2 regions of the Alkalibacillus flavidus genome follow, and region 1 is predicted to be linked to the other one. Evidence: riboswitches for the same ligand, from Rfam matches in the RefSeq annotation. Region 1 holds a riboswitch; the other holds the start of a gene.
What was found. Region 1 has a riboswitch for S-adenosylmethionine ahead of metK (methionine adenosyltransferase). Riboswitches for the same ligand answer to the same signal wherever they lie in the genome.

Region 2: it holds a riboswitch for S-adenosylmethionine, as region 1 does, so the genes downstream of both, metX (homoserine O-acetyltransferase MetX) here and metK (methionine adenosyltransferase) in region 1, are expected to answer to the same signal.

What each region holds. Positions count from the first base shown of each region.
Region 1 covers NZ_JBEPMX010000008.1:9,860-17,847, forward strand. The annotation lists gene ABID56_RS08420 (tetraprenyl-beta-curcumene synthase family protein) at 1-213, opposite strand, end outside; gene ABID56_RS08425 (alpha/beta hydrolase) at 224-1,009, opposite strand; gene ABID56_RS08430 (gamma carbonic anhydrase) at 1,084-1,608, shown strand; gene metK (methionine adenosyltransferase) at 1,658-2,854, opposite strand; SAM riboswitch class I at 3,059-3,163, opposite strand; gene pckA (phosphoenolpyruvate carboxykinase (ATP)) at 3,361-4,956, shown strand; gene ytkD (RNA deprotection pyrophosphohydrolase) at 5,007-5,480, opposite strand; gene ABID56_RS08450 (hypothetical protein) at 5,508-6,071, opposite strand; gene ABID56_RS08455 (hydrolase) at 6,322-6,654, opposite strand; gene menC (o-succinylbenzoate synthase) at 6,753-7,871, opposite strand; gene ABID56_RS08465 (o-succinylbenzoate--CoA ligase) at 7,876-7,988, opposite strand, start outside.
Region 2 covers NZ_JBEPMX010000017.1:28,304-36,291, forward strand. The annotation lists gene ABID56_RS12470 (ferredoxin family protein) at 1-1, shown strand, start outside; gene ABID56_RS12475 (YrhK family protein) at 134-460, shown strand; gene ABID56_RS12480 (alpha/beta hydrolase) at 749-1,354, shown strand; gene ABID56_RS12485 (methyl-accepting chemotaxis protein) at 1,502-3,565, shown strand; gene ABID56_RS12490 (C45 family autoproteolytic acyltransferase/hydrolase) at 3,749-4,789, opposite strand; gene trhO (oxygen-dependent tRNA uridine(34) hydroxylase TrhO) at 4,974-5,948, shown strand; SAM riboswitch class I at 6,025-6,137, shown strand; gene metX (homoserine O-acetyltransferase MetX) at 6,228-7,265, shown strand; gene ABID56_RS12505 (O-acetylhomoserine aminocarboxypropyltransferase/cysteine synthase family protein) at 7,278-7,988, shown strand, end outside.

The DNA.
Region 1 (7,988 bases):
ACCCCAACGCTCTCTAGCTAATGTCGCGTAAATCGACCCACCTTCACAATGGAATGTCTTCGTATTCATACTAGCTAATGCTTGCGTTCTTAGTTCATCATTAGGAATTTGTCTAGCTTCCTTCCGCCAATGATTTAATTCTTGATTAACAACAGGAAATAATTGTCGAAATGATGTTGTTAACAACTGCCTGATCGATGACGGCGCCTTCATATCTTCACCCCTACTCTGCTTTTATTAACCGTTCAGTAAAATTGAGCGCTTCTTGAAAAACATCCTCGCGCTCTGGTTCATTGAACACTTCATGGTATAAGTTTGGCCAAAGAACAAACTGTTTATCAACGACAGCTAATTTGTCATAAAAATGACGTACAGCGTGTTGATCGACGAGGTGATCGTCACCCGCTTGCAAAAACAAAATCGGTAAATCGGGGTAGTATCGTATTGAATCAAAGGCTTTGTCTATGGCTCTATTAAACTCATGAAACCACCGAACCGATACTTGATGTAAAAAATAAGGGTCGGCTGCATCACTTTCATGAAAATCTTCGTTGCGAGTCGCCAACGTCGGGTTAATATTCGTTTTGACTCGTAGTGAAGGATAGATATAATCTAGGACTGTTGATATGTAATGAACCGCTTTAGGTGGTCCTGTTCTCATTCCTAAACCAGGAGAAGACAATATAACACCCATTACAGAATGCTTTATTTCTTGTAACGTCCGAATGGCAATTAAGCCTCCCATACTATGACCAAGCAAAAAGACCGGCAAATTAAATTGATAGGCTTCCTCTAACCATGATTCAACTGTTCGAATATATTGATTGAATGATTGAATATGGCCACGTTTCCCTTCAACTTCACCCTGTCCTGGTAAATCACCAATAATGACGTGATACCCAGCTTTAGTCCACCTATTTACTTGCCATTCATATCGTCCTGAATGCTCGAAAGCTCCGTGTACGATAACGACGACAGCTTTCCCTGCTTGACTACGATGAACTTTCATCTAATTCCTCCCCACAATATTCCGAAAAATTTGTTATAATTATCTTATCACATTTTCCATTCAGGAGGGCAAACATGATATTACCCTATAATGAACAATATCCAATGATTGATCCAACCGCATACATAGCAGATGATGCCGTTATATCGGGTGACGTAACAATTGGTGCATACAGCAGTGTCTGGTTCAAAACGGTGATAAGAGGTGACGTATCACCGACTCACATTGGCCAAAACGTCAACATTCAAGACCAAAGCATGTTGCATCAAAGCCCGAATCAGCCATTAGTGCTCGAAGACGGCGTCACCGTCGGGCACCAAGTCTTGCTTCATTCGTGCCAAATCCGAAAAAACGCCTTAATAGGTATGGGCTCAACGATTTTAGACGGTGCAGAGATTGGCGAGAATGCCTTTATTGGTGCAGGCAGTTTAGTACCACCAGGCAAAACGATTCCCCCAAACACACTCGCTTTCGGGAGACCAGCCCAAGTCATTCGCGAAATTACTGATGACGATATTCAAGAAATGAACCGCATTCGTCAATCGTACGTCGACAAAGGCCAAGTCTATAAACAAGAACAACAAAATAGAAAGCCCTAAATAAAAAAGGTTGAACACGAAAGCATCTCTTTCATGTTCAACCTTTACTTTAATTTATGTTCGCTTTAAGCGTCTCGACACGATCCGTTTGTTCCCACGTGAACTGCTCATCGGAACGACCGAAATGGCCGTACGCTGCAGTCTTTTTATAAACAGGTCGGCGCAAATCAAGCATTTTAATAATACCTGCAGGACGGAGGTCAAATGTTTGACGTACAGCCTCGACAAGTTTTTCTTCAGATACTTGTCCTGTTCCAAATGTATCTATCGAAATCGACACAGGCTGCGCCACTCCGATCGCATACGCTAATTGTACCTCACACTGATCCGCTAATCCCGCTGCGACTATATTTTTCGCAACGTAACGAGCGGCATAAGCAGCTGATCGGTCCACTTTTGTTGCATCTTTACCACTAAATGCCCCGCCACCGTGGTGCGCATAACCACCATACGTATCGACAATGATTTTTCGACCCGTTAAACCGGCATCACCTTGAGGCCCGCCAATCACGAAACGACCTGTTGGATTGATGAAGTATTTTGTTTCAGCATCAATTAATGTTTCCGGCACAACTGGTTTAATGACGTGTTCTTGTACGTCTTCTTTAATTTGTTCTAAATCAATTTCAGGATGGTGTTGAGTTGAAATCACAATCGTATCCACACGCTCAGGTTGTCCATTTTCATCATATTCTACCGTGACTTGAGTCTTACCATCTGGTCGTAAATACGGTACGAGTTCTGTTTTCCGCACGTCAGCTAAACGCTTCGCTAATTTATGCGACAATGAAATCGGAAGTGGCATCAGTTCTTTCGTTTCATTACTTGCGTAACCAAACATCAAACCTTGATCTCCAGCACCAATCGCTTCAATTTCATCATCTGACATATGTCCTTCTCGTCGCTCATATGCTTCATCGACCCCTTGAGCAATATCAGCCGACTGCTCATCAATTGACGTTAGTACCGCGCACGTTTCAAAATCGAATCCATATTTTGCACGTGTATAGCCGATATCTTTGACCGTATCACGCACAATCGTAGGTATATCAACATACGTTGATGTTGTGATTTCTCCAGACACTAAAACAAGTCCAGTCGTAATAGTTGTTTCACAAGCAACACGCGCGTTTGGATCGCGTGATACGATTTCATCTAATATCGCATCCGAAATTTGATCCGACATTTTATCAGGATGGCCTTCAGTAACTGACTCCGACGTAAATAAACGACGTTGATTCGCCATAATTCCATTTCCTCCTCAATCATTAATTGCTACGATTTTTTATCCCCTATGGAAAATAAGATAACCATTTCATATAGTTTCGCTTTATTTCGCATCATGAGCTTTGTTAGAATTAATTTAATATACACATGATGTGAAACTGGTATATCGTCATAAAAAAACCTTTCCCATTTTAGACAAGGGAAAGGTAATGATCGCCTTTCGCTCTTATCGTCCAAGGGTTACCTTGCATCAGGATGAGCACCTGTCACGTTGTGATGGTTGCCGAGCTTCATCGGGCCTGTTCCCTCCACTTACTCTGGATAAGAGAAATTTCGTTTACTGATATATCATAACGCGATGCCTATGACGTGTCAAATGACGACGCTTTTCACACATGAAAATTTTCAAACGAAATCAATTGTGAAAATTATATGAATAGTGTGGTTTAATTTTTAAAATGTGTTATACTAATAGCGAATGACGTCATACACATAAATACATATTAAATAAAGGGTGATCTGACAATGAAAACAATTGAAGCCGATACACTCGTATCACGGTTATCCAATGCTGATCAAACGGAGAAAAATTTATCAATTGCAGAACTTGTTGAAAACATATTAGCTCGTGAGGAAGGGATTTTAACATCTACTGGCGCTGTGCGTGCCACAACTGGTCATTACACAGGGCGTTCACCGAAAGATAAATTTGTCGTGGAAGATGAGGAAACGAAAGACCGACTGGATTGGGGAGAAGTTAATCAACCTATTTCAGAAGATGTGTTTAATCAACTGCTTCAAAAGGTAACAGACTATTTAGCCGAACGAGATCAATTATTTTCTTTCAAAGGATTTGCGGGTGCTGATGAAAAACATCGTTTACCGATCGAGGTTATTACCGAATTTGCATGGCACAACTTATTCGCCAATCAAATGTTCATTAGACCAAGTGATTCCGAATTAGCTGAACATGAAACGACATTCTCTGTCATTTCAGCCCCTCATTTTAAAGCGAATCCTGAAGTCGACGGGACGAATTCGGAAACGTTCATCATCGTGTCATTCAAACATCGAATCGTCTTAATCGGTGGCACAGAGTATGCGGGTGAAATTAAGAAATCAATTTTTTCCGTTATGAACTACATGTTACCCGAAAAACAAAATGTATTACCGATGCACTGTTCGGCTAACGTCGGTGAAGAAGGAGATGTCGCCCTCTTCTTCGGTTTATCTGGAACAGGTAAAACGACTCTATCGGCTGATGAAAATCGCCGTTTAATTGGGGATGATGAGCACGGTTGGTCACAAAGTGGTGTGTTCAATATTGAAGGCGGTTGTTATGCCAAAACGGTTAATTTATCAGCTGAAAAAGAACCACAAATATACAATGCCATTCGATTTGGTTCTGTTTTAGAAAATGTCGTCGTCGATGAGGATACACGTTTACCTGATTATGATGACACAAGTTTAACCGAAAACACGCGTGCAGCATATGCGATTGATCACATTGACAATATCGTAGAACCAAGTATTGCAGGTCATCCCAATACGATTATTTTCTTAACAGCGGATGCATTCGGCGTATTGCCTCCTATTAGTAAATTAACAAAAGAACAAGCGATGTATCACTTTTTGAGTGGCTATACGAGTAAATTAGCTGGCACTGAACGTGGCATTACAGAACCTCAAGCAACATTTTCTGCTTGTTTCGGTTCGCCATTTTTACCACTACCTGCCGCCAATTATGCCAAGATGTTAGGTGAGAAAATTGACCAGCATGATGTGCAAGTGTTCCTCGTCAATACAGGCTGGACTGGTGGCTCTTACGGTGATGGTCACCGCATGAAACTGAGTCATACACGTGCTATGGTACACGCTGCGCTTGAAGGCGAGTTGAATAGCGTCGATTACACACAAGATGATATTTTCGGGTTATATATGCCAACGACTTGCCCAGGTGTACCAAGTGATGTGCTCAATCCGAAGAAAACATGGGGCAATGATGATGCTTATGAAGCCAAAGCGAAAGAATTAGCTGTAAAATTCCACGATAACTTCAAACAATTCAATTACGTCACGAAAGATATAGCCGAAGCTGGCCCAACATTTACAAATATCTAATACTCATTCAATCTAAAAAAGCTAACCGCTCATAAGAACGGTTAGCTTTTTTATGATAAGTGATGCCTCATCACTTCTTGTAAAGCAATTTCTAATACACGATCTTTCATCATAAAACTGTACTTACGATTACCTTTAACATCTTTAGGCACTTTCTTCAGAAGTACAGGACCTTTTGTTTCATAGTAATGCTTTCGATCATCCAGTTTATTCACCTGCGCAAAATAAACATTTTTAATGATGTGACCACCTTTACCATCAACATAATATTGACCAATAAAGGTTAGACCATCGACGATACCGCCTGTTTCTTCATACACTTCACGAACAGCTGCTTCTTCAGCTGTCTCACCTGGCTCTACTTTACCACCTGGGAATTCAATCCCTCTGTCCCCATGTTGTGTGAGTAACCATTTACCACGGTACCGCGCAATGATCCAAACGTGTTTAGGGTGTTCTGAAAAAGGTTGATCGTATTTGACGAATTTAACTGTGTTATCGTAGTAATCTTTAAAAACTTCCACTCGGACACGTTCCTTTGTTGTAAAATCTTATTTGTACTGTATGTCCATTATATACGGTTGACCGTTATCCTTCAATTGAAGTTCGATAACAATTGTATATTGTCCGTCTAGTTCTGTTGTGTTTGTCTGTTCAATGACAACATGTCCTTCATCTGTCGTTGTTTGTTCAAACGATTCACCTTCTACAAACCACGGCGGTGTTTCAGTAGGGTTAATATACAATTTGCCGTCACGCTCTGCATAATAATGGTCAACAAATTGGTTGACGACTTTCGGTGCTGCAATGTCACTGAAGCTATCTTTTAGCGCTTTTAGTGAATCGTATTGTTTCACTTCGTAATCATCATTTGTGTCTTGAACAAGTTGGTCCATAAATTGATTCATCACGTTCGCGATATCTGTTGCTTCGATCGACTCTGATTCAGCTTGTACTATTGTTAAATTCGTTCGCTGTAATGGTTGATTCGCAATTTCAGATTGTTCTGCGCCTTGATATTGATTAGAGCTAGCATTTAAATGAGAATATGAAAATGGAATAAGAACGAGTAATGCTATGCTTGCAATAAGTGCAATAATTAATGAGCGTTTCATATATGTGACCACCTTTCTTACCGTTTTGTACGTTAATGTTATTTATATGTTCAGTTTTCCTATTTCATGACGGGTTAAAACATCAGTTTGGCATTATTTTTGATTTCACACCTTAATTCATATCATTTTACCAAAAATCGACATTTGATTAGGTGTCCTACATATCGTTTTATATAAAAAATGAGTCCACTTTGATTGTGAACTCACTTTATTAGACGATATTCATATGACATTCGTTTCATCGTTGTCGTTAATCATCATCAATTTTTTCAAACTGATCGAAAAACGGCATGGATTCAATATGGTGTTTCGTTTCTGCGTCACCTAATTCGTAAATTTTCTTATACCCTTTCATGAATAAATAATCATACGCATCATTTTCATCATCTTGATGGTATTCTTTAAACGGTATTGTCGCACGAAAGCCTGTGTCAGCTTCAGCTCGTTTTAAATCATCAAAACATTCACGAAGCGAAATGATGTCTTCGGGTCCTCCATAGATCACGAAGTCATCATTATTGCCTGCTTTCGCTTCTGAAATTTCACCCGTTTCGATGCTGACATAAAATTTTCTCTCATTCATCATACCCACCTCTACGTTTACTATTAACCAGAACCGAGGTTTCTATTCGATTCAAAAATAAAAAAGAAAGCAAGAATGCCTGCAGCACCCTTGCTTGTTTACAACTGTTGTGTTGTTGCCAAATCAAATGTGAATTGTCTAACGGTTAATTTATCCATTAGTTTGTGATCGACTGTCACACCAATACCGGGTTTTGTTGGTACTTGAACGAGACCATTTTTAACTTTAAACGGTTGCTTAATAATGTCTTGTTCCCAATACCGCTCTGACTCAGACAAATCACCTGGTAATGTGAATTGTTCAAGCGACGCCAATATAACATTATGCGCTCGGCCGATGCCTGTTTCTAACATGCCGCCACACCACAACGGCATATTCGCCACTTTCGCATAATGATGGATCATTTGTGCAACATGATAACCACCGACTCGTCCTAGTTTCACATTAAATGTATCAGCCGCCCCGAGTTCCATAGCTTGAAACGCATCGTGTTCAGACTGGATCGATTCGTCTAAACAGATCTTCGTTTTCATTTCTTTTCGCAATTGATGATGATAGAAAAAATCATCCTGACGGAAAGGTTGCTCAATCATATGCAAGTCTAAATCATCAAGTTTCGTTAAATGAAGCATATCTTCAGGTTCATAAATGCCATTTCCATCAAACATTATCGGCGCGTCCCCTAAAACTTGACGCGCTTTGTCAATCGTTTCTCGCTCTTGCCCTTTTTGCACTTTTAGCTTATAACGTTTATAACCTTTTTTCTTATAATGTTTCACTTGTGACGATAAATCATCCGATAATGATAAGACGACACCACTTTCAACGTGATCGTAAACACCACCCAAAATATCTTTTAATGGCATCCCTTGTTGTTTGGCATATAAATCCCATAGCGCTGTTTCAATACTTGCCTTTGCCATTTGATGACCTTGAATACTTGATAACGTATCATGCACTTGATTAGGATGGTCAATACGGCTCTTTTGAATAACTGGTAAAATAAAATGCTTTAACATATCCCAGGCAGTCGTCGTTGTTTCTGGCGTATAAAACGGATCAGCGAATGCGACACATTCTCCGTAACCGACATAACCATCATGATCATACGCTTCAATAATTAACGTATCACGTGTCACCACGAGGCCATTTGCCGTTTGGAAGGGTTGTTTTAATTTCATGGCAACTTGCCTGACGACAACGTCTTTAAGATTCATACGCTCACTCCCCTAATCGAGCTTGTAATTGATGACGTAATAATTTTTTCGCGGCATTCCGCGGTAATTCATCGATATCATACCACGCTTTAGGTACTTTATATTTCGCTAAATGGG
Region 2 (7,988 bases), on a different contig from region 1:
AAGTGAATAGTGATTAATGTAGAGGGATAACCACAACGGTTGTCCTTTTTATTTTAGTGGCGTTATGTTTGAGTGTGGGGAAATAAGGTAATAAGGAATATACTGTTGTTAGGTGTAAGGGAGAGGATAAACGATGGAAGCTAAACAAGACCAATATGACGTGCATAATCAAACGCGTGAAGAATATATCGATAGTCGAATGCAAAACCATAATCGCTTTTACAAAGATATTTATAATTTGCTATATACGATCAATGATTTCACGATTGCGTTTTGGTTTTTAATCGGCAGTATTTTGTTTTATTTTGAATCGCTTAAAGTATGGGGCGTAACGCTATTTGTTGTCGCAAGTTTTCAGTTTATGATCAAACCGACGATTCGCCTCGTCCATGAAATTAAAGCCCGTAGCCATTATGGAGAGGAATATGATCGATTAACTGGTAAACACAAGCGATCATAAGATAGATGTTATACCATGTTAAAACGCCTTCAATCTTATAGGTGATTAAAGGCGTTTTCTGTATTAAATCATTGATAAGATCCAACTAATGACGACAATAGCACCAATCACCATAAGAATTGTGCGTAACATCTCATCACCACCTCAATGGATTGTTATCGATACGTTTCCCGAGATGGCGTAAATACAAACATAAGCATTTGTTTTGAATTTAAGATTTCTTGTGTGGTAAAATAATTTTTAACAGGTCACGGTAGTCATATGGTTAATTTAGAAAGGGGTGGCAATGTGAAGCATATTTTTAGAGAGGGCGATGATTTGAAAGGCCCTACGTTGTTATTGTTGCATGGAACTGGTGGTACAGAAGAAGACTTGTTACCATTAGTTGATTATATTGATTCAAAAGCGAATGTGTTAAGTGTACGTGGTAATGTGTCGGAAAATGGTATGCCTCGTTTCTTTAAACGTTTAGCAGAAGGTGTTTTTGATGAGGAAGACCTCATTTTCCGCACGCAAGAGTTGTATGAGTTTTTGGATCAAGCAGCTGAGGATTATGGGTTTGACCGACAAAATGTGATCGCAGTTGGTTATTCTAATGGCGCTAATATTGCAGGTAGCTTATTGTTCCATTATAAGGATGCTGTGCGAGCGGCGAGTTTACACCATCCAATGGTGCCGAGACGAGGCGTTGAGTTACCTGACTTAACTGATAAAAGCGTGTTTATCGCTGCAGGGACGAATGATCCTATTTGTCCAGCACAAGAATCAGAAGATTTACAAGCGTTCTTAACGGATGCTGGCGCAGATGTGACTCTACACTGGGAAAGCCAAGGTCATCAGTTGAACTTAGGCGAAATTAAAGCATCGATGAATTGGTATCAGCAGTTATCTTAAACAGAAAGCTCTGAAGCGATTGTGCTTCAGAGCTTTTTTGGATTTTGTTATCGACAATTTTCACGAAAATGTGACGGAAACGTTTACTTAATCCTAGTCGTTTAGTATGATATAAGTGATTATTTATACTAAGCAGGGGGATATGGCGTGAAAGGAAAATTATCAAGCATTCGTTTTAAGACGTTAGCTGTTTTCTTGCTGATAGCGTTAATTCCATTAATTGCGCTTGGCTTTTTCGTGAATTACTTAATGAGTAATACGATTGAGGACCAGTTTGAGAATGCGACGTCACAAGAAATTCAACAAGTCGATCAAGGGATTGAATTGTTTTTTGATGTTGTGAAGCAAAATACGAATATGCTTGCAACGAATGAGACGGTCATGCAAGCAGATGATTCGATTGAATCGTATGTGGATACAGATGAGCCACAGCAACTGAATTCATCGACTAGTGGAGGCATCGAACAAGAAATTTTCGAGATTTATGAGCACTATGCCGAAACACATCCTGAGATTCGCTATGCTTATTTAGCGACAACTGACGGTGGTTATATTCAGTATCCAGAAGGGGAAGTGACAGCTGGTTATGATCCGAGTGAACGACCTTATTATACGCAAGCGATGGAAAATCCGGATGAAGTCACGTTAACAGATGCTTATTATTGGGAAGCCGATGATGAAGTGATTATTAGTTCAGTGATTCCGATCCAAAACCAACAAGGTGACACGATAGGTGTACAAGGTGCAGATGTGAGTTTGGGTGGTTTGACGTCTATTATTGAAGACGTCGAGATCGGTGAGACTGGTTATGTTGTACTTGTAGAAGATACAGGGACAGTGTTGTCTAATCCGAATGATAGTTCAATGAGTTTCCAAAATGTTTCAGAATTAGGGATTGAGGAAGTCTCCGATATAAATAATATCAATGATACATTTTTTGAAACATCGATTGATGGCGTTAATCATTACGTGAATACATACACGTCTGAATCGAGTGGTTGGACGTATTTAGCTGTTGTGGAAAGCTCAGAATTAATGGGGCAAATAGATAGTGTGAATACGACACTCATTATTGTGACTGTGATTATAGCTGTTATTGTCGTGATCATTGCTTATGTCTATGCGAAACGGTTAACGAACCCGATTTATGCGATGAATGATCAATTAGCGGAAATGTCAGATGGTGATTTCACGTCAGATGTGCCAGAACATCTGACTAAACGTTCGGACGAGTTCGGTCTGTTAGCTAATCAAATGAAAACGATGAAAGGTGACGTCCGCGGATTAGTCGAAACCATTCACGATGTGACGAATTCCATTAGTCAGTCATCTCATACGTTGTCGAATAATACAAAAGAATCGTCAACGGCTGCGAATGAAGTTGCGACATCTGTACAAGAAGTGGCAGACGGAACCACTCAACAAGCTGATCAACTTGAAACAGGTCAAGAAACAGTTAAGCAGTTGAGTGATAACATTACAGAAGTCGTCAAAGAAAACAAAGGTATTGATGAGAAATCAAGTGAAATGAGTCAGTTGAGCGAAAATGGTCGATTGACGATTGGCGATTTGATTAATAAAACAGAACAGAATAAAACCGCGACAAATGAAACATCTTCAGTGATGCATCAGATGAATTCATTTGCCCAAGAAATCAGTCAGTTTACGAAACATATATTAGAAATTACAGAACAAACGAATTTGCTAGCATTAAACGCGTCGATTGAAGCGTCGCGTGCAGGTGAACATGGTAAAGGTTTTGCTGTCGTTGCAGAAGAAATTCGAAAACTTGCGGAACAATCGTCTAAAACGACAGAAGATATTAATCGACTTGTGACAAACATTCAAGAACAATCACAAGTGGCTGTAGATTCGATTAAGAAAACACAGTCGTTTACCGAGGAAAATGAAGCCGCAGTTAAGGAGACGCAACGTATTTTTGATGGAATTAATGAAGCGGTGAACAATTTAGCCCAAAATGCAAAACGTGTGATGTCATATTCTGAAGATATGGAAGCGCGTAAAGAGGATTTAAGTGAAATGATTCAGACAATATCAGCTTCTGGTCAAGAAACAGCAGCGAGTGCAGAAGAGATCTCAGCTTCGACCGAAGAACAATTGTCGAGTATCGATGAAATGGATCAACACGCATCACATTTAGTTGGCCTGGTTGACCAATTGCGCGATGAAGTGAAAAAATTTAAAGTGTAAGTGAAAACAAGCTGTGGGCATGCCCACAGCTTGTTTTTGGTAAGATTATCTAACAATGTCGGAACATTGTTAGATAATCAGCTGACATTGTCAGATAAAGTAGCTGGATTGTTAGACATTGAATTAACATTGTTAGATAAAGTAGTTAGATTGTCTAACAATCGATTGAAACGGCAACATCTGTTAATCCATATGTGCGAAGGGTAGATCGGTGTCGACTTCGCCGTGCATGGTTGTTCGTTCAACATCTTCACCGCTTAACCAATCGGCGAAATTAAACGTCGTTACCTCAGCGTCACCACCGAGTGCGAACCAGACGCCTAAGTCTTTTGGAAAATAGACTGATGTGTGAATCGTGCCGGACCAGCTTTTGTAGTTATCGGCAAAGATACCGCCATCGCGGTCATTCATGAGTTGAAAGGCGATATCGGCAGGCATGTTTGGATAACGTTGGTCATTAATCGCCTCTTGTCGTTTGTAGGAATCGACTAAATGGTGACGGTTTTCGCTCGTCAGTTTTTCAAAATGATTCGTACAGACGTTGGCTTCCCTTACTGCAACGCCACGAGGGCTTGCTTCTACAACATATGTTTCACCATTTGGGTCAAGCAAAATATAACTAAATGCATTTCGGTGTGGCACTTCTTGTAGAAATTGCTTGGCTTCCTCGACGTTACGACAATTTTCTAAAATCATCCGTCCGATCATGTAACAGACAAATCCATCTTCAGGCGTTTTACGGTGTGTGAAATTATAAGCCATGACGAGTCCGTGTTCATTCATGCCATCCATGCGTCCCGTTAATCGTGATGTCGGCCCAATTGTCGCTAAACCTCCATCGTTAGGCTGGAATAAACTGAAGCGTCCTTCATACGTTTGCGGGTGGTAATCGTAGTTACGAATCATATAATCACGCTCGGTTAAAATCGAGCAGCCACTTCGATTGATCTCAACGCGGTATCCTCCAAAATCGCGAAGCACATCTTCCATTGGCATCTCTAACCCGTCGCGCAACCCTTCTAGTTCACGCCACATTTGCGGGGCGAAATCCATGAACTTTTGTTTCGTTTCTTCAATATTAATGTGAAACCGCGGTCGTCTAACATTCCAATGTTTCAAGCGGTTATGTATGATTTTCGACTCTTTTAAAGCTTGCCCTTGTTCAAAACCGAAATCGCCATGACTGCCACGGTATTGAACAATATGACTTTCGATTGGCTTCATCGTATCACCTCATTTTCACTGTCAAACATAACTCTATCACGGACTAGAAAACTTTTAAATGTGAACGCTTTTGAACACTTACGCAAATTGATTTCGTTGCTGAAATGGCTATGATATTATATAATACAGTGTTGATGAATTTAGCTAATTAATAAATAAAAAATATATAAGCAAGGTGGTCATTATGTCTAACAAGGATTACAGAGTATTGCTTTATTACAAGTACGTTCCAATTGACGATCCGGAAACGTTCCGTGATGAGCATTTACAATTCTGTTTCGACCTCGGATTAAAAGGTCGGATTTTAGTTGCTGAGGAAGGGTTGAACGGAACCGTTTCAGGTACAGTTGAACAAACGAATAAGTATATGGAAGCTTTGCGTGAAGATCCACGTTTTGCGGACATGGAATTCAAAATTGATGAAGCGGACGATCATGCATTTAAGAAAATGCACGTCCGTCATCGCGACGAAATCGTTAATTTAAGTTTGGATGAAGAAGAGGATGTGTCGCCGATCGAAGACACAGCTGAATTCCTCGATCCGAAAGAATTTTACGAAGAAATGCAGCGTGATGATGCGATTATTCTCGATGCGCGAAATGATTATGAATATGATGTCGGTCATTTCCGTGGCGCAATTCGTCCGGATATTCGTACATTCCGTGAATTACCTGAATGGATTAAAGAAAATAAAGACATGCTTGAAGGTAAACGTGTCTTAACGTATTGCACAGGTGGAATCCGTTGTGAACGATTCACTGGTTGGTTGAAAGAAGAAGGCATTGATGATGTCGGACAATTACATGGTGGTATCGTCACTTACGGCAAAGACCCTGAAGTGAAAGGCGATTTGTGGGACGGTCAATGCTATGTGTTTGATGAGCGCATTACAGTGCCGATCAATCAGGTTGAACATAATGTTGTCGGCCGCGATTATTTCACAGGTGAACCATGTGAACGTTATATTAATTGTGCAAATCCTGACTGTAACGAACAAATTCTTTCCTCTGAAGAGAACGAGCATTTTTATTTAAGAAGTTGCTCACCTGAATGCCGTACGCACCCTCGCAACCGTTATATCGAGGAGCACGGTTTAACAGAGGAAGAAGTCCAAGCTAAATTAGCGAAGATTGAAGCATCGAAAAAACAAGAAGTTTAATCTTTTTGTTGACGTTCGTATAACGGCATGGTAAGGTGCATATAATCAAATTAACAAAATTGTATAACAAATTAAACTCTTATCAAGAGTGGCTGAGGGACTGGCCCGACGACGCCCGGCAACCTTCAAACAACGGTTTGAAAGGTGCTAATTCCAGCAAAGCGAATGATTTGCTTTGGGAGATAAGAGAGACAAATGGATTCGTCTATTTACACCTCTCTATCTTTAAAAGATAGGGAGGTTTTTTTATGGTTTTGAAAGCGAAAGGATGACAGCAATATGAACCGAGTCACTGATCGTGTAGCTATTCCGAACGTGACGTTAGAGTCAGGGACGTTTCTTGAAGAAATTGAACTTGTTTATGAACGCGCTGGAACAAAAGGTAAACCCATCATCCTCGTTTGCCATGCTTTAACAGGCAATCATATCACAGTAGGTACAGAAGATTCCCCTGGATGGTGGCGAGGGTTAATCCATGAAGGAGGTTATGTTGATCTCGATCAATATGAGGTGATCACTTTTAATACATTAGGTGGATGTCATGGCTCTACAGGGCCCTTATCGCTAAGTCCAGAAACGGGCCAGATATATGGTGCTGATTTTCCGACTTTAACAGTCCGTGACTTAGTCGAGATTCAATTTTTAGCTTTAAAAAAGTTAGGTGTTCATCAACTCCATTCTGTTATGGGAAGTTCATTAGGGGGCATGCAAGTGCTGGAGTGGGCGGTGATGTATCCGTGGTTTATTAAATCGATTATTCCACTAGCAATTACTCCTCAGTTCAGTGATTACGCAATCGCGTTTAATCATATTTCGGCTCAAGCGATCCGCCAAGATCCTAATTGGCAGCAAGGAAAAATCCCGAAAGACGGACTTGGTTTAGCACGTTCGATTGGCATGATTACCTATCGTTCTGCGCCGTTATTCCAATCGCGGTTTAACCGAGAGCACGATGGTGATCAATATCAAGTCGTGCATTATTTAAACTATCAGGCAGAAAAAATTGCCGAACGTTTTGATGCGAATAGTTACTTAGTTTTGTTAGAGGCGATGAACAGTCATGATCTTAGTCGAGGACAGGGTGATTTAGAACAAATATTTTTTGATTGGCAAGTCCCTGTATATGCATTTGGTTTTGAACATGACTTGTTATATCCGCCAGAAGATATCCAAAAATTTATCCAAGATCTTCAAGCATTTGATAAGGAAGCCCGTTATATACATGTTGATACAGCATTTGGTCATGATGGATTTTTAGTTGAATTTGATCATTGGGGACCAGAAGTTGAAAAGGTCCTTCAACAAATAGATAAATAAGGAGCGATTAATATGAGTAATCAAGAACAGTATCGAGTCGAAACAATTGGAATTCACGGTGGTTTAGAAGCAGATCCAGCAACGGGAGCACGCGCATTACCGATCTATCAAACGAACTCTTATCAGTTCAATCATACAGAACACGCAGCAAATTTATTTTCTTTACAAGAAGAGGGCTTTATCTATTCACGTATTGGCAACCCAACAGTCGGAGTGTTTGAAGATCGAGTGGCTCAGTTAGAAGGAGGCATTGGTGCTTTAGCTTTTTCCAGTGGTATGGCGTCGATTTCAGGTGCGATTTTTAATTTAGCTGAAGCAGGAGATGAGATTGTAGCAGCTTCTACGTTATACGGAGGCACATATAATTTATTTTCAACGACATTGCCGAAGCATGGCATTACGACACACTTTGTCGATCCAACTGAACCGGAAAATTTCCGCCAAGCAATTACACCGAATACGAAAGCGGTGTTTGCTGAGACGATTGGAAACCCTGGTTTACACGTATTAGATATAGAAAAAGTAGCAGAGATTGCGCATGAAGCAGGTGTACCATTAATCGTTGATAATACATTCCCGACACCTTATTTACTTCGTCCAATCGATTATGGAGCAGACCTCGTCGTACACTCAGCAACGAAATGGTTAGGTGGCAATGGCACGACACTAGGTGGTGTGTTAGTTGATGCTGGTAAATTTGATTGGAATTCGTCAAAGTTTCCG